DNA from 2 places in the Enterococcus sp. S86.2 genome. Region 1 is predicted to be linked to the other one. Evidence: predicted binding sites of a transcription regulator. Region 1 holds the regulator's gene; the other holds the start of a gene.
The links. Region 1 encodes LexA, which represses DNA repair genes until DNA is damaged. Its sites were predicted from a motif close to CNAACANNTGTTNG; they were not measured.
Positions count from the first base shown of each region.

Region 2: a site for LexA is predicted at 1,619-1,632, ahead of parE (DNA topoisomerase IV subunit B). Genes of this name have one in related genera too.

Region 1 covers NZ_CM206813.1:1,491,846-1,504,494, reverse strand. Annotated here, with positions in the region: gene AC6R0T_RS07090 (hypothetical protein) at 48-176, shown strand; gene AC6R0T_RS07085 (alpha/beta hydrolase) at 799-1,581, opposite strand; gene AC6R0T_RS07080 (hypothetical protein) at 1,593-1,958, opposite strand; gene AC6R0T_RS07075 (hydrolase) at 1,978-2,598, opposite strand; gene AC6R0T_RS07070 (hypothetical protein) at 2,910-3,122, opposite strand; gene lexA (transcriptional repressor LexA) at 3,242-3,862, opposite strand; gene AC6R0T_RS07060 (DUF896 family protein) at 4,032-4,274, shown strand; gene tkt (transketolase) at 4,363-6,357, shown strand; gene AC6R0T_RS07050 (glucosaminidase domain-containing protein) at 6,605-7,495, shown strand; gene cysK (cysteine synthase A) at 7,683-8,615, shown strand; gene AC6R0T_RS07040 (Fur family transcriptional regulator) at 8,827-9,270, shown strand; gene AC6R0T_RS07035 (RidA family protein) at 9,267-9,644, shown strand; gene AC6R0T_RS07030 (DnaD domain-containing protein) at 9,762-10,454, shown strand; gene nth (endonuclease III) at 10,459-11,109, shown strand; gene AC6R0T_RS07020 (PBP1A family penicillin-binding protein) at 11,167-12,649, opposite strand, start outside.
Region 2 covers NZ_CM206813.1:1,740,503-1,753,151, reverse strand. Annotated here, with positions in the region: gene plsY (glycerol-3-phosphate 1-O-acyltransferase PlsY) at 237-872, opposite strand; gene AC6R0T_RS08130 (CoA-binding protein) at 1,003-1,425, shown strand; gene parE (DNA topoisomerase IV subunit B) at 1,794-3,851, shown strand; gene parC (DNA topoisomerase IV subunit A) at 3,863-6,316, shown strand; gene pflB (formate C-acetyltransferase) at 6,597-8,825, shown strand; gene pflA (pyruvate formate-lyase-activating protein) at 9,011-9,766, shown strand; gene AC6R0T_RS08105 (manganese-dependent inorganic pyrophosphatase) at 9,865-10,794, shown strand; gene AC6R0T_RS08100 (DUF1803 domain-containing protein) at 10,918-11,736, shown strand; gene AC6R0T_RS08095 (hypothetical protein) at 12,001-12,444, shown strand.

The DNA of each region.
Region 1 (12,649 bases):
CTGCGCCTGAAATTAATGATTGTTAAAGGCAAATTGAGGAGAAAATCATGAATACAAAAGAAAAAATGATGGAATTAATTAAGAAAAAACAAGGCGGCGGCCGTGTAAAAGAAATGCAAGCACCAAAAAATGATCGCAAAAATATGCGTAAAGGTCCAAAAATTTATAACAAATAAGAAAAAGTCGTACTCTCTGATTAAGATGGTACGATTTTTTTGCGATTAAAAATTTACGAGGGATTTTTCAAAATACAAGAAACAGTTTTGGCGCTTGCTTTGTTACGTATTTTCTAAATGTCCTCCTGCTATTAGCAGGAGGGCAAGAAAAAGAAGGGAAGAGTGGGCAAATTAGAGACCTGTATTTTTTAAGGTGGTAGCTAATTTTTATACCGTTATATTTAGGTGCTTTTATCCTCATGTTGGACTAGAAATTGCATTTTTACTCGTTGTTTTGTATTTATCATCTATGGCTGGTTAAACTGCCATTACTAAGCTTGCGCATTACTACCAAATAAACCTATATGCATCCAGACATACTTCTTTTTAACCAAAACGAAGACCTTTATAGAACGACAAAAAATTCAAGCATTTAAAGAAGTATGACTATGTGGTTAATGAAAAATAGAAACTGCGAATTTTAAAGTAAAAGTAGGTAGCAGTTTTTTAACTTAAACCTTGGAATATAGTAATAAAGCAGATATTGCTATATAAAAACCTTTTATCGCAAATAATTAAAGTAAAACGGCCTTAAAATATTGGTATTACCCAATATTTTAAGGCCGTAAAAATTTAGAGTTATTTATTTTCCTAGCTGTTCGTTAAAGAAAGCTAATGTAAGATTCAGTGTTTTCTCCCAGTACCCCTCACCATGAATGGTGCCAGCAATTAGTTTAACACAACTTTCAACACCAACTGTGGCGAGTCCTTGTTGTAATTTTAAAACACCGCTGATCGGCACGAGTTCATGCAACGAATTAGCTAAAAATACAGGACCGCTGTTAGCTGTAATTCGTGTTAAGGGCGTAGCCGCTTTTAACAAATTTAAATCATTTCTAACGTAGTTTAAAATGAACCATTTATAGAATTGATCATTACTGCCATCTTGGTCGATTTCGCGACTTTCGTGTTCATCGAAGTGTTGTTCTTTATTCATAACTGCTTTCACTTCGGGGTGTTTTGTCACCCAATCATATAAATCAATAATCCCTGACCAAGAAGCAGCGGGAATTCCTTTTTGTAAGGCCAGTTCAACTGCCAAATTTCCACCGGCTGAAGCACCTAAAGCAAAAACTAGCTTATTTTTTAAGTCAGCATTGTTTTTAACCCAAGCATAGACATTGAAAATATCCGTCAAAGCGCTAGGATAAAGGTGAGCAGGTGCAAGGCGATAGTTTGGAGCAACTACAAAAAAGTCATTTTCCACAAACTTTTCAGCCAGAAAATTTTCTTTTTCCTTATCGCCACGAAACCAACCGCCCCCGTGGATCAAGAGTAAAACAGCTTTGGAATCACCAGTTGGAGCGTAGGTATCCAACTTTAAATCATTTCCCATATCATAGACAATATCATTTACTACTTTCATTTTCATCGCTCCTAAATTAAATCATTGGCATCGTCAGGTTGAAGTTGCATGATTTCATCAATGGTGGTAAGTAAAGCTTTTTGTGCTTTGTCGTAATCTGCGATAGAAGTGAATTTTTCGTTGAAACCTTCTAAGCCACCACTGGCAAAAGCCATTTCATATTGATAGACTGCATCATATTGTGCTGTAAAAGTCTTTAAGAGCGCCATTTGATTTTCTGCTAATTGCAACGCTAATTGAATCACGCGAAAATCAGTATACGCTAATTCAAATTGAACGGCCCAAGCACGCATGAAAGGATGCTGATTTTTTATATGCAAAAAGTGATGTTCTACTGTCCAGGACAAATTTTTTAGCGAACCTTGAATATCTAACATGAAAATTACTCCTTTTTTACTATTCTAATTTTAAGAAAATTCCTTTGTCTTGCATGGCTTTCACAAATTTTGCTGCAGTATTGCTTCTATTCCAATCTCGTTGTAATTCGCAAGCAAGTTGCGCAAAGGAGGTCATTTTAGCACCAGCTTGTTCAACACGATGAAGTGCCATTTCATGGGCAATTTTGCTTGTTCCACCAACTGCGTCTGCGACAGCATAGACTTCATAGCCTTCTTTTAAAGCATCCAAGGTTGGAAAAGTTAAGCAAGCCTCTGTCCACAATGCGGCAATAATAATTTTCTTTTTACCCGTTGCTTTAATGGCGTCATTAAATTCGCGATCTTCCCATGCGTTAATGGAGGTTCTGTCATAGCTTGGCAAATCAGCTACTAGTTCTTTTAATTGGGGAATAGTATCTTTGTTACGTCCGGTTGCTACGTTGACCGTTGAAACAATAGTAGGGACATTATAAGCCCGCATCAAAGCTGTTAAATTTACAATACTTTCAACTAATTCATGGCGATCCATTGAATTGATGGAGTTTACTTGTGTAGGCTGATAATCAATTAGTACAAAAACGCTGTTTTCCGGCGAAAGCAGTTCATCTTTTTCGGGATTTCTAGGTTCATAACTTGTCATAATAAAATTCCTCCTTAATGCTATTTAATAGAATGAAAATTTTTACCTCAAAACCAATATACTGCCGTTTTTTAAATAAGGGAAATAATCCGACTTTAAAATAGTAAGCGCTTAAATTTTCATTTGAATTATAAAAGTTTAAAAAAGATAGTGGCAGTCATTAGGGTAAATATGGATTGGAATAGCAGCTCAATTGTAAATACTCTACGTATAAAACAAATAAAAAAGATTTGACACAAAAGTCTCAAGACTAATCTGTCAAACCTTAAAAATTATTGGTCAAAGTAACCCATTGTAATAATTACTAAAAATTATTTGTATTGATGATAGGTATCCCGTGGTTTTTGATTGTAAGGATAAAATTTACGAATACTTTGACGATATTTTTTTTCGTCCCATAAGGCAAACCAGACTAAAAAAGGGGGAACAAAAATCAAAGCGGCTAGAGCAACACCATAATGACTAATGACAAAGCTGACGATTAAACCTAAAACGATTAAAGAAATATTGCGAATTGTATTCATCCTTTTCACCTCAATTAAAATATACGAACAAATGTTTGTATGTTGATTATACGAAAGTATGTTCGGTTTGTAAAGTAAAAAAATAAATCCTCGAAAAATTCGAAGATTTATTATTCGTTCTAGAGTAAATCCCGATAAAGTCCAACTACCAAACCTAAAATTTTAACATTTGGCAAAATGATAGGCTCCATATAATCATTTTCTGGTTGGAGTCTAATATAGTCACGTTCTTTGAAAAACCTTTTACAAGTAGCTTCGTCTTCGTCAGTCATGGCAATCACAATATCACCATTACTTGCGGCAGCTTGTTTCCGAACAATAACTTGATCACCATCCAAAATGCCAGCATTAATCATACTTTCACCGCGGATCGTTAACATGAACAAAGAACCACTGTCGTTTAATAAATGAGGTGGAATGGGAAAGAAATCCGATGCTTCTTCTACTGCTAAAATTGGTTCGCCGGCTGTTACAACCCCAAGCATCGGAATTGTCTCCGGCTGAGCGCCGATTTTTTCAAGGCCCAATTCGGTTAATTCAATTGCCCGTGGTTTGGTAGGATCACGTAAAATTAAGCCTTTCTTTTCTAAACGGGAAAGATGACCGTGAACAGTTGATGTGGAAGACAAAGCGACTGCTTCACCAATTTCTCGCACAGTAGGAGGATAACCTTTTTGCGAGACGCGATCGTGAATAAATTTTAAAATTTCAATTTGGCGATTTTCTGTGCGTTTAGCCATACTGCACCTTCTTTCTTTAATAATTTTAGTTTAGCATAAAGTATAAAACAAATCAAACAGATGTTCGCTTTGAGTTTGTAGTTGTCACCAGGCTTTTTTTTAGCTAAGATAAGGAAAGATATGCGTCACTCAAAGAATTTAACGTTCATAATAAAAAGGGGATTTTAAAATGCTATCAGAAGAAAAATTAGCACGAATTAATGCGCTAGCAAAAAAGAAAAAAGAAGCTGGTCTAACTGATGCAGAAACACGGGAACAAAAAAATTTACGCGAAGAGTATCTAAAAGCTTTCCGCTCCGGTATGCGGCATCATATTGAAGGCATGAAGGTTGTTGATCCTAAAGGAAACGACGTAACGCCAGATAAATTAAAACAAATTCAAAAAGAAAAAGGTTTACACAATCGAGATTGATATTTAATTGCTTTTCCGGTAATAATCCTATACAATAGGGATGTAAATAATAAAGGTAAAAAAAACCTAAAAACAGGAGGAAGCACAATTGTTTGATAAAATCGATGAATTGAGCGTTAACACCTTACGTACATTAAGTATTGAAGCGATTCAATCCGCAAATTCTGGTCACCCAGGCTTACCAATGGGGGCAGCGCCAATGGCTTACGCTCTTTGGACAAAACATTTGAAAATTAACCCAGCAACTTCTCGTAACTGGGCAGACCGTGATCGTTTTGTTTTATCTGCCGGACATGGGTCGGCTTTACTTTACAGTTTATTACATTGTGCAGGATATAACGTCACAATTGATGATTTGAAAAATTTCCGTCAATGGGATAGCAAAACACCTGGGCATCCAGAAGTAAATCATACTGATGGTGTAGAAGCAACAACTGGTCCTTTAGGTCAAGGGATTGCCATGGCAGTCGGAATGGCAATGAGCGAAGCGCATTTAGCAGCGACTTATAATCGTGATAATTTCAATGTTGTTGATCATTACACGTATGCACTTTGTGGTGATGGCGACTTAATGGAAGGTGTCTCACAAGAAGCTGCTTCTATGGCTGGTCACATGAAATTAGGCAAACTCGTTGTTTTGTATGATTCAAATGATATTTCTTTAGATGGACCGACTTCAAAAGCCTTCACAGAAAATGTTGGCAAGCGCTTTGAAGCCTATGGTTGGCAACATATTTTAGTTAAAGATGGTAATGATTTAGCAGAAATTTCAGCAGCCATAGAAAAAGCAAAAGAAAACGTGGATCAACCATCATTAATTGAAGTGAAAACAATTATTGGCTTTGGTGCACCAAATGAAGGTACGAATAAAGTTCATGGTGCCCCATTGGGAGTAGAAGGAATTGCTGCGGCTAAGAAAGCTTATGGTTGGGAATATCCAGATTTTACCGTGCCAGCACAAGCAGCGGCACGCTTTAAAGAAACGATCAACGATCGGGGACAAAAAGCTGAAGATGCCTGGGATAAAGTTTTCACCGAATATACCCAAGCCTATCCAGAACTAGCGGCACAATTTAAAGCAGCATTTGCCGGCGAACTTCCAGCTGATTGGGATGACAAATTACCTGTCTATGAAGAAGGCACCGCTCAAGCAAGTCGTGTATCAAGTAAAGAAATGATTCAAGCCTTATCTAAAGCAGTTCCAAGTCTGTGGGGTGGTTCGGCAGACTTATCATCTTCGAATAATACGATGGTAGCTGCAGAAAAAGATTTTGAACCGGGTCAATACGAAGGACGGAATATCTGGTTTGGTGTTAGAGAATTTGCTATGGCAGCTGCTATGAACGGTATCCAATTACATGGTGGTACCCGTGTCTATGGTGGAACATTCTTTGTCTTTACGGATTATTTACGTCCGGCATTGCGTTTATCAGCGATTCAAAATGCACCTGTTGTATATGTTTTAACCCATGACTCAGTGGCTGTTGGTGAAGATGGACCAACTCATGAACCAATTGAACAATTAGCAAGTGTGCGTTGCATACCAAATGTTCAAGTTATTCGTCCGGCTGACGGAAATGAAACAAGAGCAGCTTGGAAAATTGCTATGACAACAACAAATAAACCAACTGTTTTAGTTTTAAGTCGCCAAAACTTACCTGTTTTACCTGGTACAAAAGAAAATGCAGATGAAAATGTGGCTAAAGGTGGCTATGTTGTTTCACCGCAACAAGGTGAAACACCTGAAGGCATCTTGATTGCAACTGGTTCTGAAGTTGATTTAGCTGTAAAATCTCAAGCTGAATTGCAGAAGGCTGGGAAAGATGTTTCGGTTGTATCACTGCCAAGTTTTGATTTATTTGAAGCTCAAAGTGCCGAATATAAAGAAAGTGTCTTACCTCAAGCGGTACAAAATCGTGTGGCGATTGAAGCTGCTTCTCCGTTTGGTTGGGAAAGATACACTGGTTTTGCCGGAAAAGTAGTTGCAATTAATCATTTTGGTGCTTCTGCTCCTGGTGAAAAAGTGCTTAGTGAATTTGGCTTCACTGTTGAAAATGTCGTTAATGTTTATAATTCCTTGTAATTAATCATTAAAAGACTCTTGTAAATTGCTTTTTTGTAGCAGTTTATAAAGAGTCTTTTTGTTTTTTGGTAAAATTAGGCAGATTGTCAGAAAAGACGTTAAGAAAACTTTTTAATGTTGCGTATATTAAATATTTGTTACAAAGGGGGAAACATTTGATTAGCCAAAAAATTCAAGCTATAATACATATACTTAGTTATCTTTATAATTATCTTAATTTTATATAAGTTTTTTCAGGAGGAAGAAAATGTCAGAGTATCGTACCCGTAGTGAAAGACATCAAAAAAAGCAAGTCACCTTTCAGTATAAATTCACTGGTAAAAAAGCCATGTCACTAGTTGGCGTGGGGTTAGCGTGTACTCCTGGAGTGATGGCACTTATGCCTGCTCAGAGTGCCCAGGCAGCTCAATTGGAGAATCAAGGAATTGACAATACGGCCAATTTGATTAATCAAATTGGGGCAGCAGCTTCTCAAATTGCCCAGGAGAACGATTTATATGCCTCTGTTATGATTGCGCAGGCAGTACTAGAAAGTGGAAATGGTTCATCTGTTCTTGCACAGGCGCCGTATTATAATTTGTTTGGTGTAAAAGGTGCTTATAATGGCCAATCCGTAACTTTTCCAACGCAAGAATATTTGAACGGCCAATGGGTAACGATGAATGAACCTTTCCGTCAGTATAATTCATATTGGGAATCTTTAGCTGATCACGCTTACGTGTTACGCAGCACAAGTTTCGCTACTGGAACAGCTCATTATGCCGGTGCTTGGAAGAGTAACACTGCAAGCTATCTAGATGCGACCGCTTATCTAACTGGACGATATGCCACTGATCCTACGTATAATCAAAAATTGAATTATCTAATTGCTGCTTATAATTTGACCCAATATGATACGCCAGCTTCTGGTTATGTTCAAACAAGTTATACAACACAAACAAACACAAATACTGAATCTACTGCTGAAAACACAGTAGCAGCCTCTCAAAGTCAAACGACAGGAAATGTGTACACCGTTGTTTCTGGTGATACACTTTGGGATATTGCCGCAACGTACGGTACAACAGTAGAGCAATTGATGGCAAATAACGGTCTATCAAGTGATACTATCATGGTTGGCCAACAACTCAACGTCTAAACATAAAATAGATGATAAATTTTGACTATTTCTTCAATCTTTACAAAAATCATTTTCGTAATGAATTTTTGAATTCTGATTGTAGGAATAGTTTTTTTTAAGACAAATTATTCGCACAATGGTGATAATTTCGCTATTATACTAATAAGTACAGCTGTTTTTTCAGCTAATACAAGGAGGAAGTAGCATGAGTGAAATTTATCAATCTGTTTTGGATTTAATTGGTCAGACTCCCATTGTGAAACTGAATCATTTGGTTTCGAGTGATGATGCTGAATTGTATGTAAAATTAGAATTTTTCAATCCAGGTAGTAGCGTGAAAGATCGTATTGCTCAAAGTATGATCGAAAAGGCTGAAGCACAAGGAAATTTAAAACCTGGCGGGACAATTATTGAACCCACTTCTGGAAATACTGGGATTGGTTTAGCGATGGTTGGTGCCGCAAAAGGCTATAATGTCATTTTAGTTATGCCGGATACCATGAGCGTTGAAAGACGCAAATTAATGCAAGCTTATGGTGCAAAATTAATTTTGACACCGGGTTCAGAAGGAATTACGGGTTCTATCAAGCGAGCTGAAAAAGAAGCAAAAGAAAACGGCTACTTTTTACCATTGCAATTTGAAAATCCTGCCAATCCAGAAATTCATGAAAAAACAACCGGTAAAGAAATTGTTGATGCGTTTGGCGTTGGTGGTTTAGATGCATTCGTTGCTGGTATTGGTACTGGTGGTACGATTACTGGAGCAGGACATGAATTGCGCCGCGTTTATCCAGAAATTAAAATTTACGGCGTTGAGCCAGCAGAATCAGCTGTGTTAGAAGGTGGCAAACCAGGACCGCACAAAATTCAAGGGATTGGTACTGGCTTTGTTCCGGATACTTTAGATACAAAAGTATATGATGAAGCAGTGGCTGTTTCAAGTGATGATGCAATTGCAACAGCGCGTAAAATGGGAACAGAAGAAGGGATTTTAGTAGGAATTTCCTCAGGTGCTGCGATTAAAGCTGCTGTTGATGTTGCTAAAAAACTAGGCAAGGGCAAAAAGGTTCTAGCAATCGTACCAGATAATGGGGAACGTTATTTATCGACAGTTCTTTATCAATTTGACGAAGAATGATCTTTTGAAAACTTGGCTTAAAAAAACTCTCGTGCAAATTCGAGGGTTTTTTTATTAGCCAAAATTGGCGGTTTAAGTCTGCCAAATTAGGTTTATATTGAATTATTGCATCATTTAGTTTTCTTTGGTTTGAGATTTTAAACAGACACTTTTCTTTTTAGTCTTCTCATAGTATGATTACACTATAATAATACAAAGAGGAGGGGATTAAATGGAAGAGCGTCTTAGCGTCACCGAAGCAATCGAAAAGTTAAAAAAGGATAATATCCGCGTGACACCGCAACGACAAGCCATTTTAGATTATTTAATTGGTCATAGATCCCATCCAACTGCCGATGAAATTTATCATGCGCTATCCCCAGCGTTTCCTAGCATGAGCGTTGCAACAGTCTACAATAATTTACGCTTATTTACTGAAATTGGGTTTGTTCAAGAAATGAAATATGGTGATGCCTCCAGTCGTTTTGATTTTGCGGCAAAACCACATTATCATGCAATTTGTACGAACTGTGGGAAAGTAGTTGATTTCTTTTATCCATCATTGGAAGATGTCGAAATTGCTGCAAGTCAATTAACTGGTTTTGAAATTAATGATCATCGTTTGGAAGTATACGGCTTATGTCCAGACTGCCAAAAAAAGGAGAACGAAAAATGAAAAATGTAACAACTAATTTGGCACCACAAGCAATAGGACCTTATGTGCAGGGCAAAATTGTAAATGGCTTTTTATTTGCTTCAGGTCAAATCCCACTAGATCCAAATACAGGAGAGATGGTCGGAACAACGATTGAAGAGCAAACAGTTCAAGTGTTTAAAAATATTCAAGGCTTACTAAAAAGTTGTGATTTAACAATGGATGATGTTGTTAAAACGACTTGCTTTTTAAAAGACATCAATGATTTTGCGGCGTTTAATACAATTTACGCAACTTATTTCAATGATTCTTTTCCTGCTCGTTCAGCACTACAAGTGGCAGCTTTACCAAAAGATGCCATGGTCGAAATTGAAATTATTGCAGTTGTGAAATAGTACTTTTAAACGACTTTTATTAATTTAAGTCAGTCCAACAGAATCTGTTTGGATTGGCTTTTTTTTCGCCGTGAGATAAAAAATACGTTATACTGATATAGAGAAATGAGGGATACCATGTTAGCTTTAGAAGATTATTTTGCTGCTGGACAAACAGTTATTTCCAATTTGATATTAGATCACTACCATCAATTAGGGATGAATAGTGATGAATTGATTTTTTGGTTGCAATTATATCGTCATCATGAACAAGGAGACAACTTTCCTGATTTAAATCAAATTGCAACTGAGATGGGATTGGCGCAACAAAAAGTCTTTGAACTTTTAAATCAATTAGTTCTAAAACAAGTCATTAAAATTGAAACAGTAGTAGTGGATAATAAGCAACAAGATCACTATTTATTTACTCCAATCTTTGAGAAAATTGCGCAATTATTAGCACAAAATAAAGAAAATACTATCCAAGAAGGGCAGCAACAAGAAATCGCGCAAATGTTTCAGCATTTTCAACAAGAATTTGGCCGCCCTTTGTCGTCATTTGAATACGAAAGAATTGCACAATGGCTTGAAGAAGATAAATATAGTCCAGAAATTATTATTTTAGCCTTAAAAGAAGCGGTGTTAAACAATGCTCGCAGTTTACAATATATTGAAAGTATCTTGTCAAGTTGGCGAAGCAAAAATATTCAGTCAGGCCAAGATGTGGCAAAAGAGAAACAACACTATCAAAAGCAAAAAACAAAGCCGGCTGACAATGATAACAGAGAACTTTCGCCTTATTCTTTAGAAAATTGGTTGAAAGGAGAATAATGAGATGTTAAATGTTGAGAAAACTCGTTATGCTTTAAAAGTCATGGGAGAGATGTTTCCAAATGCCCATGGTGAACTGATTTACAATACACCTTTTCAACTTTTAATTGCGGTTATCTTAAGTGCTCAAGCGACAGATGTCTCAGTTAATAAAGCAACACCGGCTTTATTTGCTGATTTTGGTACGGCTGATAAATTAGCAGAGGCTTCGTTAGAGGATATTATTGCAAAAATTAAGACGATTGGTTTATATCGTACCAAGGCAAAAAATATAAAGGCCTGCGCTCGTATTATTGCGACAGAGTATGGGGGGACTGTACCCAATGATCGCAAAATTTTAGAATCTTTACCAGGGGTCGGGCGAAAAACAGCAAATGTGGTCTTGGCAGAGGCCTATGGCGTACCTGCTATTGCAGTTGATACGCACGTGGAACGGGTCTCAAAACGCCTGCGAATTTGTAAGTTAAATGCCACCGTTGTTGAAGTTGAAAAAACATTAATGAGAAAGTTGCCCAAAGACGAATGGATTAAAGATCATCATCGCATGATTTTCTTTGGACGCTATCACTGCTTAGCGCGTAATCCTAAATGTGAAATTTGTCCCTTGTTGCCAATTTGTCAAGATGGTAAAGAACGAATGAAAAAGAAACTTTAAAAAACCGCTCAGAAATGATTCGTCATTTCTGAGCGGTTTTTGTTTTTAAATATTTCCTTAGCCACCTGATGAACTCGTAGCAGGTGGTGTTGTGCTACTTTCTGGTGTCTCTGAAGAGGCAGGTGGTGTTGAACTACTTTCAGGAGGTGTTGATGGATCTGGTGTTGGTGTGACACTACTGCTTTCAGGTGGTGCACTAGAAGCAGTAGATTCTTCTGTACTTGAACTTGATTCTGAATTTGTTTCAGCTGTTGTGCTTGAACTTGGCACGGTTTGGCTTTGTGAATAGGAAGGTTGTGTTTCAAGCGATTGTTCATATTTATCTCGCCAATATAATTCACTACCCACACGGATTAAGTCATCTGGGATTTTCCAATCGTTATTTTCGCCGTTTTGTGCAACATATTGCATTAATTCCCGATAAACATCTGAGGCAATCATATTTGATTCCGATGTAATGGGGGTCAAATGTTTTTCATAACCCGTCCAAACAGAAATGGCATACTGGCGATTATAGCCGACAAACGTAACATCTGGTGAAATACCGTCTGTAATACCAATTTTTTCTAAATCTTCATCCGAATAATTGGATGTTCCTGTTTTACCAGCTTGAATTAGCCCATCGATCATTGCATTAGTACCGGTGCCTTGTGTAATCACATCTTTTAAAATATCCGTAATCATATAAGCAGTACCAACAGACATCGCTTTTTTTCCTTCTGGTTTAAATTCATCAGAAGAGCCATCTTGATAAACAATTTTATTAACATATTGTGGTTTATAATAGGTTCCACCGTTGGCAAAGGCTGCATAAGCAGCTGCCATTTTAAGCGAAGAGACACCATATTTTGAGCCGTCTTGGGCTGTATTACTTGAAATCGCATTGGATTGAACTAAATCTTTGTATGAAATTCCAAGACCATTCAAGAATTTTGTAACATTGTCTTTGCCAACTTCGTTAAATAATTTAACAGCAGGGACGTTTCGGGACTCGTAAAGGGCTGTGCGCAAAGAGATATTTCCCATGTATTGTTTGTCCCAGTTGTTAACGCTGATATTTGTACCTTCATATTTGTATGGAGCATCATCAATGCGTTTTGCTGTCGATAAATTTAGGTTTTCAAAAGCAGGACCATAATCGGTGATTGGTTTAACGGTTGACCCAAAGTCACGAGCCGTGCTGACGGCTTGATTGTTACCAAAAACAACATTATCTGGCACGTTACGCGCACCAATTTGGGCTAAAACTTTTCCGGTATTGACGTCTACCATCGTTGTTGCCACTTGCAATTTTTCATCGGGATAATTCACGTATTTATTTGTATTCACGATTTCGTACAAGCGCTTTTGTGCATTTAAATCTAAATTAGTATGAATCTCTAGACCGTCTGTATAGACGTCTTTTCCCGTAGTATTTTTGACTTCCTCAATGACTTCTTTAACATAGTTATCAACGAGCTGTAGATTTTCACTTGATTTTTCTAAATCTTTCAATCCGTCTTTAATCGGTTTTTTTATTGCTGCTTGATATTCATTTTCG
Region 2 (12,649 bases), 250 kb from region 1:
AGTCTTAAGACTTTTAGAGGTCTTTTTAAACTGTGAAGAGAGTACGAATTTTTTAAAGAAAAAAATTGATTTGACTCCTTTGTGCTGTCTGGCTTCATCCACTAGCTCTTGGCGGCAATAAGTCAAAATATCGAAAAATTTGAAAAACGATTTAGGAAAATTTCGCCTTATTGCTGACAGAAAAAACGAGTTAAAAAAAACTTCTCTTATTCGAGGTAAAAAGGGGTGAGTTTACACTATCTATTTTTTTTACTGTTTAAACCAAAAGGAATCCGACTTTCACTGCCATCTTTAATCCGTTTGATGTTGTCGCGGTGTCGATAAAAAATGAAAAGTGTCAGACCAGTTGCAATAATTGTTAACAGCCAGTTGTGTTGTGGTAAAATTTGTGGCCAGACTAGCGGCAAAATAACAGTTGATAGGGTAATTAGAACGGCTGCAATCATACTTGTTAAGCTCACCATACTTGTGATAAAGAGGCAAACAACAAAAATTGTCGCGGAGTAGATAAAAAAGATAGGGCTATAGCCTAATAACATCCCAGCACTGGTCGCGACCGCCTTGCCACCTTTAAAGCCGGCAAAAATCGGGAAGGTATGCCCTAAAATTGCGCAAACGCCAAACCATAACGGGTTAATATTTGTTACATGAAATAAGCTTGGCAATAGTGTGGCTAAAGTTCCCTTCAAAATATCCATCAGTAAAACGACAGTTCCAGCTGGCTTTCCTAAAACACGAAATGTATTAGTAGTACCAGTATTACCGCTGCCGAACTGGCGAATATCTTTTTTGTAAAATAGTTTCCCAATCCAAACACCAGAAGGAATAGATCCTAATAAATAGGCGATTATCATTAAAATAATTACTTTCATAAATAACCTCAATTCTTCAAACTAGCGTAATTTTAGCATGAAAGAAATGCAGGAACAACTCTTTGCCAATATTTCTTCAATAGGATATAGTCTAGGTGGTTGATAATTAAACTTCTAAAGGAGTGGTAGTATGTTTCAAAATCCTAGTCAAGAAAAAATTTTTCAAATTTTAAAAGAAGCAAAAACGATTGCGGTAGTTGGCTTGAGTCCAAAGGAAGATCGTACCAGTTTTCAAATCGCACGGCTACTACAAAACTACGGTTATCGAATTATTCCGGTGAATCCACAACATGCTGGTAGTGAAATTTTAGGTGAAAAAGTTTATTCTGATTTAGCCAGTGTTCCTGAAAAAATTGACATTGTGGATATCTTCCGTCGCAGCGAGTTTTTGCCAGACGTAGCTGCAGACTTTTTAAAGACAGATGCCAAGGTTTACTGGGCGCAACTTGGTTTAGAAAATGAGCAAGCTTGGGAAATGCTGCATGAAGCAAAACGAGATGATGTAATTATGAATCGTTGTATCAAAATTGAGTTAAACAAAATGGGCGCATAATATTTTTAATAAAAAAATCACTAAGCAAACTTGAGGCTAAAAGAGCAGTTACAAAAAGTTTGCTTAGCTTTTTTGTCTGAAAAGGCGTGACTTTGACTGTATAACGGATACGTAAAAATTTGACGTTTAAGTAAAATAAGCTTTATTTTGAGTTGTGATTGCATTTATACGTATTTTTCTTTAAAATAAAACAAGAACGTATGTTTGTGTTTTTCTTTGCGGTTTGAACGTCTCCTGTACTCTTGCCTATTTAATACTTTTTTTCACAGGTTTTTTAGAGTAAGATAGAAGGAGCGCTTTTGAATTGCGCTAAAATAGTGTAGTATAACAGGGCTTGTCCCATTACTTTTATCAAAGGAGCGTTTGCTTTGGCAAAAAAAACAACTGAGTATAATGACGCCTCCATTCAAGTCTTGGAAGGACTTGAGGCTGTCAGAAAACGACCAGGAATGTATATCGGTTCGACGGATAGTCGTGGATTACATCATTTAGTTTACGAAATTGTCGACAATTCTGTCGATGAGGCTTTATCTGGTTTTGGTAATGAAATAGATGTTACTCTTAATCAAGACAATAGTATTACTGTTAGCGATAATGGACGCGGCATGCCTGTGGGAATGCACGCTTCTGGTATTCCAACTGTAGAAGTTATTTTTACTGTGTTACATGCTGGCGGTAAATTTGGTCAAGGCGGTTATAAAACTTCTGGTGGTCTTCATGGTGTAGGGGCCAGTGTTGTGAATGCTTTATCAAAATGGCTTACCGTAACCATCGTCAGAGATGGTGTAGCTTATGAAGAAAAATTTAAAGACGGCGGTAAACCCCAAGGAACGTTGAAAAAAATCGGGAAAACAAAAAAGAAAAACGGGACTACTGTCACTTTCTTACCGGATGATAGCATTTTTTCAACAATAAAATTTTCTTATGAGACATTGGCTGAACGCCTGCGAGAATCTGCCTTTTTATTACGTGGGGTCAAAATTACATTGACGGATCTTCGGGGAGAAGAACCTGTTTCAGAAGTTTTTCATTTTGAAGAAGGAATCAAAGAATTTGTTGATTACCTCAATGAAGAAAAAGATACCCTGACACCAGTAATTTATTTTAATGGGGAAAAAGATGGTATTGAAGTAGAAATCGCGATGCAATATAACGACGGCTACTCAGAAAATATTTTATCCTTTGTTAATAATGTCCGCACCAAAGACGGCGGAACTCACGAAGCTGGTATGAAGGCTTCTTTAACGAAAGCTTTTAATGAATATGCTCGTAAAGTAAGTTTATTAAAAGAAAAAGATCGTAACCTAGAAGGTAGTGACTTTCGTGAAGGGTTAGCGGCGGTACTTTCCATTCGAGTGCCAGAAAACTTGTTACAATTTGAAGGACAAACAAAAGAAAAACTAGGCACACCAAGCGCTCGAAATGCAGTGGATGGTGTCTTAGGCGAACAGCTTGGGTTTTACTTACAAGAAAATAGCGAAATGAGTCAAATGCTGGTCCGTAAAGCGATTAAAGCTCGTGAGGCTCGTGAAGCAGCTCGTAAGGCTAGAGAAGAAAGTCGTACCGGTAAAAAGCGTAAAAAAGGTGAATCTTTACTTTCGGGTAAACTAACGCCAGCTCAATCGCGAAATCCAAAGAAAAATGAATTGTATTTAGTCGAAGGAGACTCTGCCGGTGGTTCGGCAAAACAAGGACGAGATCGCAAATTTCAAGCAATTTTACCGTTGCGGGGAAAAGTAATTAATACCGAAAAGGCGAAACTACAAGATATTTTGAAAAACGAAGAAATTAACACTATGATTTATACAATTGGTGCTGGTGTAGGGCCAGAGTTTTCTATTGAAGATTGCAATTACGACAAAGTTATTATCATGACCGATGCGGATACAGATGGCGCCCACATTCAAGTGTTGCTGCTAACCTTCTTTTATCGCTATATGAAACCGTTAATTGAAGCAGGAAAAGTTTATATTGCGTTACCACCACTTTATAAAGTTTCAAAAGGTGTTGGCAAAAAGGCAGTGACAGAATATGCTTGGACAGATGAAGAATTACAACAAGTCATTCAACAAGTTGGTAAAGGCTATATGCTACAACGCTACAAAGGGTTAGGGGAGATGAATGCGGAGCAGTTGTGGGAAACCACCATGGATCCTGAAACTCGTACGTTAATTCGTGTGCGAATCGATGACGCCGCCAAGGCTGAACGTCGCGTTACCACGTTAATGGGGGATAAAGTTGAACCAAGACGTAAGTGGATTGAAAGCCACGTTCAATTTTCTTTAGAAGAAGATGGCAGTATTTTAGAAAAAAAAGCAGATGAAGAAGTATCTAGTAGTGAAATTTTTGATGAAGAAAAAGCACATGCAAAAAATGCAGATGGTGCCAAAGATAATTTTGCAGAAATCAGTTTATTTGAAGAATAGGAGGTGGCAAAGTGGAACACAATCATAATATTCAAGAATTAACACTTGAGGAAGTCATGGGCGACCGCTTTGGCCGCTATTCAAAATATATTATTCAAGAACGTGCATTACCAGATATCAGAGACGGTTTAAAACCGGTACAACGCCGGATTTTATATGCTATGAACAAAGATGGTAATACTTACGAAAAAGCCTTTCGTAAGTCAGCGAAGTCTGTCGGCAATATCATGGGGAATTACCACCCCCATGGTGACAGTAGTATTTACGAAGCCATGGTTCGGATGAGTCAAGACTGGAAACTACGAGCCATTTTAATTGAAATGCACGGTAACAACGGGAGTATGGATGGTGATCCTCCTGCGGCAATGCGTTATACAGAAGCGCGCTTATCACAATTAAGTGGTGAAATGCTAAAAGATATTGAAAAAGAAACAGTTGATATGGTTTGGAATTTTGATGATACTGAAAAAGAACCGACTGTTTTACCAGCAAAATTTCCTAACCTTTTGGTGAATGGTTCAACTGGGATTTCTGCTGGTTATGCCACCGAAATTCCAACACACAATTTAGCTGAAGTAATTAACGGTACGATTTATCTCATTGACCATCCTAATGCTAGTTTGGATAAATTAATGGAATTTATTCCGGGTCCAGATTTTCCTACTGGCGGAATTTTACAAGGTAAAGCAGAACTGAAAAAAGCTTATGAAACTGGAAAAGGCAAAGTGATTGTCCGCTCTCAAACGGAGATTGAAAAAATCAAAGGGAATAAAGAGCAGATCGTTGTGAATGAAATTCCTTATGAAGTGAATAAAGCTACCTTGGTGAAGAAAATCGATGAAATTCGTTTGGCAAAAAAAATTGACGGAATTGCTGAGGTTCGGGATGAAACAGATAGAACTGGGTTGCGAATTGTTGTAGAATTGAAAAAAGATGCCAACGCCGAGGGTATTTTAAATTATCTGTTTAAAAATACGGAACTGCAAATTAACTACAACTTTAATATGGTTGCTATTGATGAGATGCGGCCAAAACAAGTTGGATTAGTCACAATTTTGCAAAGCTATGTCAAACATCGAAAAGATGTTGTGATAAAACGGAGTCGGTTTGAGTTAGATAAAGCGCAAAAACGTCAGCATATCGTTGATGGTTTAATGAAAGCATTGTCGATTTTAGATGAAGTCATCGCCACGATTCGTGGTAGTAAAGACAAAAAAGATGCTAAAAATAATTTAATTGTAGCTCATGGCTTTACTGAAGCCCAAGCTGAAGCAATTGTTAATTTGCAATTGTATCGTCTAACCAATACAGATATTACGCAATTACAACAAGAGGCAAAAGAATTAGCTGCGTATATTGCGGAATTAAAAAAGATTTTGGATGATGAGACTGAACTTTTAAGCGTGATAAAAAAAGAGCTAAAAGAAGTGAAGAAACAATATGGACAGCCGCGGCTAACGCAAATTGAAGCGGAAATTAAAGAGCTGAAAATTGAGACAGAGGTTTTAGTCGCTCAAGAAGATGTTATTGTTTCTGTTACCCATGAAGGATATATCAAACGCAGTAGTCTGCGTTCTTATGCAGCTTCTAAACCAGAAGAGCTGGGAATGAAAGATGGGGACTTTGTGTTATATACAGGTGAGGTCAACACTTTGGACCATATACTGCTAATTACTAACAAAGGAAATGTTATTTATCGTCCAGTTCATGAGCTACCTGATTTACGTTGGAAAGAAATTGGGGAACATATTTCGCAAACGATGTTGAATATGGCAGTGGATGAGGCGATTATTGCCGTTTATCCTTACAAACAAATAGATCCGGCTAAAAACTTTGTTCTGATAACAAAAAATGGTTTTATTAAGCAGACGAAAATGTCGGAATTTGAGCCATGGCGAACTTATAAGAGTCGTCCGTTAGCGATTGTTAAATTCAAAGATGCTGATGATGTTATAACAGATGTCTTTTTAGTCGATGAAAACGATACGTTAGATGTTTTTCTAGTAAGTCATCGTGGTTTTGGTTTACGCTATCCACTAAGCGAGGTACCACTAGTAGGTCCAAAAGCTGCTGGCGTTAAGTCAATTAATTTAAAAGCCGAGGATTTTGTAGTAAACGGCTTGTTGGTATATCCGATGGGGGATAATCCGGTAGTTATCGTAACCCAAAGAGGTGGCGTGAAACGAATGCTAGCTCAAGAGTTAAATCAATTAGGCCGAGCTAAGCGTGGCTTAATGGTGCTAAGAGAACTTAAAAATAATCCTCATCGCATCATTTATATGGGTGATGGTGTGGATCAAACATTGTTATTAACCAATCAAAAAGGGCAACAAACAGAAATTGACGTCAAGGATTTTAATATTTCTGATCGAACTTCAAATGGTTCATTTGTTATGGATGAAAAAAATGGCGGACAAGTAATCGATGTTAAAGAAATTAAACAGCCGGTTGTTGTCAAAAATTAATCTGTTATAATGGTTGTATTTAAAAAGCATTTCTGTGTTAATACAGAAATGCTTTTTTGTGAGCATGAAGAAGAGTGAAAGGGCTTATTTAACAAAATAATAAGATGTTTACATATGGGGTAATCATTGATTTAATGGGGTTTATAAGGACGTTTATAAGATAACGAGGTGAATAGTTCATCTACACACAAGAAAATGCTTGCAAAGTCAAAGTGATGTGTTATACTGTGTTCGTAAAGCTGTTACATAAGTATAGCTAATTTTTAAGGAGGTCCATTCAATGGAACAATGGAACGGATTTAAAGGCAAAGCTTGGCAAAACGAAGTTAACGTACGTGATTTTATCCAAGCAAACTACACACAATTTGACGGCACAGATGAATTTCTAGCTGGCCCAACAGAAGCTACCACAAAACTTTGGGATCAAGTAATGGAATTAAACAAACAAGAACGCGACAACGGTGGCGTTTTAGACATGGACACAAAAGTAGTTTCAACGATTACTTCTCATGGTCCTGGTTATTTAAATAAAGATTTAGAAACAGTGGTTGGTTTCCAAACAGACAAACCTTTCAAACGTGGTTTACAACCATTTGGTGGGATCCGTATGTCTGAACAAGCCGCTGAAGAATACGGTTTTGAAATCGATCCTGAAATTTCACATATCTTCCGCGACTACCGTAAAACCCATAACCAAGGGGTCTTTGATGCGTATACACCAGAAATGCGCGCAGCACGCCGTTCAGGTGTCATTACTGGTTTACCAGATGCCTATGGCCGTGGACGTATTATCGGCGACTACCGTCGGATTGCATTATACGGGGTAGACTTTTTAATTAAAGAAAAACAAAAAGATTTAGCCAACTGTGGGAACGGCACAATGTCAGAAGACATCATCCGTCAACGGGAAGAATTAAGCGAACAAATTCGTGCGTTAGCTGAATTAAAAGAATTAGGTAACATTTACGGTTTTGATATTTCACAACCTGCGACAAACGCAAAAGAAGCTTTCCAATGGTTATACTTAGGCTACTTAGCTGCAATCAAAGAACAAAATGGTGCAGCAATGTCATTGGGTCGGACATCAACTTTCTTAGACATTTATGTGGAACGCGACTTAGAAAATGGCGTGATTACAGAAGAAGAAGCACAAGAAATCGTGGATCATTTCGTTATGAAATTACGTCTTGTAAAATTCGCTCGGACACCTGAATACAATGCCCTATTTTCTGGGGATCCAACATGGGTAACAGAATCAATCGGTGGTGTGGGTGAAGACGGACGTCACATGGTAACAAAAAACAGCTTCCGTTTCTTACACACATTAGCAAACTTAGGTCCTGCGCCAGAACCAAACTTGACAGTTTTATGGTCAACACGTTTACCACACAACTTCAAAACTTTCTGTGCGAAAATGAGTATCCAAACATCTGCGATTCAATATGAAAACGATGATGTGATGCGTCCTCATTGGGGCGATGACTACGGAATCGCTTGTTGTGTATCGGCAATGCGCATTGGGAAACAAATGCAATTTTTCGGTGCTCGTGCAAACTTAGCGAAAACTTTGTTATACGCAATTAACGGTGGGGTTGATGAAAAATCAAAAGCACAAGTAGGACCAAAATATCAACCAATCACTTCTGAATATCTAGAATACGATGAAGTTTTAGCCAAATATGATGCCATGATGGACTGGATTACAGAATTGTACTTGAATACATTAAACATCATTCACTACATGCACGATAAATATTCTTACGAACGGATTGAAATGGCATTACAAGATACAGATATCCTACGCACAATGGCAACTGGTATTGCTGGTTTCTCTGTTGCAGTTGACTCATTATCTGCCATTAAATATGCCAAAGTGAAAACAGTTCGTGATGAAAATGGAATCGTAGAAGACTACGTGATTGAAGGCGACTATCCTAAATACGGCAATAACGATGATCGCGTGGATGAAATCGCGGTGAACTTATTGAAAACCTTCATGACGAAAGTAAAACGTAACAAAACTTACCGTGATGCAAAACACACCACATCTATTCTTACAATCACATCCAATGTGGTTTATGGGAAGAAAACAGGGAATACACCAGACGGACGTCGTGCGGGCCAACCATTTGCGCCAGGGGCTAACCCAATGCATGGACGCGACACACACGGTGCGTTAGCAAGCTTGTCTTCAGTTGCGAAAATTCCTTACGACTATTCATTAGATGGTATTTCAAATACGTTTTCTATCGTACCAAAAGCCTTAGGTCGTGACGAAGCAACCCAAGAAGAAAACTTAGCAACCATGTTAGATGGATATGCAACAAAAGGTGGTCACCACTTGAACATTAACGTCTTCAACCGGGATACCTTGTTAGATGCGCAAGCACACCCAGAAAAATACCCACAATTAACAATTCGGGTATCTGGTTATGCCGTAAACTTCATTAAGTTAACGAAAGAACAACAAGATGACGTTATTGCACGGACAATGCACGAATCTATGTAATTTCAATTTTAAACGTACTACAAGGTGGCGGATGGGAAACTATCCGTCACTTTTTATTTTTGCTTGTCCTCTTCTTCACAAAAAACGTAGTGAAAAAGAGGTTGGAATTGCGGCATAAAAAATTTCTAGCCTCTTTTTTGAGACGTTTGTTTCAAGTATTTCATATACGAAAGGAAGTCATAAGCATGACTGTGACAGGTCGTATTCATTCAACCGAAAGTTTTGGTTCCGTTGATGGACCAGGCATTCGCTTTATCGTTTTTACCCAAGGCTGTCGGATGCGGTGTGAGTTTTGCCATAATCCAGATACTTGGAAAATTGGCAGTGGTAAAGAGCGTACAGCAGATGATGTTTTAGAAGAAGCCTTAAAATATAAAGAATTTTGGGGAGAAAAAGGCGGGATCACAGTAAGTGGTGGAGAACCGTTGTTACAACTTGATTTTTTAATTGATTTGTTCAAAAAAGCCAAAGCGGCTGGGGTTCATACGACCATTGATACCTGTGGGCAACCTTTTACCAGAGAAGAACCTTTCTTTTCAAAATTCAATACTTTAATGGAGTATACGGATTTATTGTTGTTTGATATTAAACATATCGACAATGACGCTCATAAAAAACTGACCAAACAAGCCAATACACCTATTTTGGAAATGGCCAAATATTTATCTGAAATAAATAAACCGGTCTGGATTCGTCACGTATTGGTTCCTTATCGCAGTGACTATGATGCGTATTTGATCCGCTTAGATAGCTTTATTAAGACGTTGCAAAATGTCGATAAGGTTGAGATTTTACCCTATCACACGATGGGCAAGTACAAGTGGCAAGAATTGGGTTTAAAATATCCATTAGAAGGAATTGAACCACCGACTGAAAATCGTGTTAAAAATGCAAAAGAACTATTGCATACAGATGAATATATGAAGTACTTAACGCGCTAAAAATTAACAGGAAAGATGCATTTATGATTGAATCTTTCCTGTTTTTTGCTATCATAAAGAAGAATGTAAAACCTATGATTACTAAAGGAGTGTCCCACATGTCAAAAATTTTAGTTTTTGGTCATCAAAACCCAGATACTGATGCAATTGGCGCAGCAATTGCATTTGCCCACTTGCAAAATACATTGCGTGATGAAGAAGTTGAGGCAGTTGCGTTAGGTACACCAAGTGAAGAAACTCAGTACGCTTTGGATCACTTTGGTCTAACTGCACCTCGCGTAATTTCAAATGTAAAAGATGATACAGAAAACGTTATGTTAGTTGACCACAATGAATTTCAACAAAGTGCTGCTGATATTGCAGAGGCAAATATCTTAGCGGTTGTTGACCACCATCGGATTGCAAACTTTGAAACTGCTAATCCATTGTACTACCGTGCTGAACCAGTGGGTTGTACGAGTACAATTGTTTTGAAATTGTATAAAGAAGCACAAGTAGAAATTCCAAAAGCTGTTGCAGGTATGATGCTTTCTGCAATTATCTCAGATACGTTGTTATTCAAATCACCAACTTGCACGCCTGAAGATGTTGCCGCGGCAAAAGAACTTGCAGCTATTTGTGAAACAGACTATGAGGCATATGGCTTAGAGATGCTAAAAGCTGGGACAAACTTAAGCGATAAATCAGCTAGCGTTTTATTAGACCTTGATGCTAAAAGTTTCCCAATGGGCGATAAAAACATCCGAATTGGTCAAGTTAATACCGTTGATTTAAAGGAAGTTTTTGATCGTCAAAAAGAATTAGAAACCGCAATGGAAGTTGAAAATGAAAAAAATGGTTATGATCTATTTGTCTTAATTGTTACCAATATTTTAGATAGTGATTCTGAGTTACTTGTTATTGGTGAACCTAAGGATAAAGTAGAGGCAGCTTTTAATACAAAATTAGAAAATAATCGTGCGCTACTAAAAGGTGTGGTTTCACGTAAAAAACAAGTTGTACCACAACTAACAGAGGCATTTGCCTAAAAATAGGAACTATTAGAATGATATCCGAGCAAAAGCGGTCGCATCACTTTTTTATGGTAGTGATTGGTGCTTGTTCGGGTATTTTTCTTTAACGATATTTTTAAAGATTGGAATTATGTGAATATGAAATTTTATTATGGCGGTAATCACAAAGAAGCATATCAAAATCTGGCTCACAAGCCCACCTTTCAACAACTTTGTCACTATCTCTTTCAACATGAAGCTGCTATTTTGCGTGATTTAAAAAAAGAGATTACCAATCATGATCTTGAAAAAACGATTGATACAGCAATAAAATTGCAATTAATAGTACGAAAAGATAGGCGTTACCGACTACTTTTTCCTGTTGTTACACCAGCATTAGTTGCTAATATTCAGGAGGAAAAAACATTTCAGTTAGCTTTACAAACGTTAAAAAAAGAAAGTGATCAGAACGTATTGACGGCGTTAAATTATTTTAACAATCTTTTAGAACAAGATTATTTTTATGGGGTTACTGACGCGATTTCATTTGCAACTGCTACAAAACTAGAAAATGAGAAATTGCACTTAATAAGTTGTCAGTTAAAAGATCAGACAACTACATTGCCTGGCTATTTTAATGCTTTAAAGAAAAGTGAGTTGACAGAAGAAAACTCTTTATATGCCTTGTTGGGTGATGTGGAGCTAAATTATGCGCTTGATCAATTTTCTTATATTATTCAAAGGACTTATCAAAAGAAGAAAGTGCGTCCGTCCATTTTTAGGCAAGCACTAGTAATGACCGATATTTTAGCGATTGATGACAGTGACAATTTACAGCTGGCAGTACCAATTTTTGATCATTATGGTGAACAGGTAATTTCTTTAGCCGATGATGTTTTTAAATGGCAGTTATTATTTACGCGGTTTTTGGATTTTAAAGAAATGGATTTTTTACAATTTATTATTTTTAAAGGATAATGATGAAAATAAGATGAGAAAACAAATTTATTTTATTTGTAACAAAAAATACTTATTTGTTTTTTAAAGCTAATTAAATCGCAATAGACGCGAAGTTAATCCTAAAATGTTACGTTAATATTTTATATTATTGATTTTTTTACACCTAACAGAATTACCCGATTAATTTAAATATCTTTAAATTAAAAAATAATAATAATATATGTTGAATTTCTAATAATAAGATGATATTATTATTATAGAATGAATCAGGGGGGCTTCTGGATGGAGAAGATCAAAAAAGAGTATGTAAAAAGTAAACCGGTAGTAAGTGGTTCGATGATTCAATTTATTTCGATGGCAGAAGTAGAGGCTGCACGAGCTGAATTGAAAGCTAATCAAATTGATGAAAATCATTTTTCTGACGGTGAAATCATTTTAGCGATTCAGCAAAAACAAGAGCTTGGCGCACAGACAATTGTTCCGATCGTGGTTGATTGGTTGGTGGAAAATAACTTTATCGTAACTGGGGCACAGGCGGTTAAATATTTATTAGATAATGCGAAGTATGACAACCAACCGTGCTTATACAAAGTTGTAGGAGAATTAGATTTTGATGCCAATGGAAAGTTCTATCTAATCGTGGCAACAAGTCCAAAACGTAAAGTTGAATCTTTATATAAAGTTTATACAAATGGTGTCATAAAAGAGTTGTGGGTAGAAAAATAGAGTTATTAGGAAGTGAGCAATCGCTTCTTTTTTTTGTAATTTTTTATTCTTTTTCAGCTTAGTATTAGAATTCTACCTGATATTTTTTGTAAGTTATCAAGACTAGGGCTATAGTAAATTTTTAACGAGTGTTTTTCTGTTGGTTTATACAGCGGTACTGCACAAATAAAAGATGACGGAATCTAGAATCCCGTCATCTTTTATT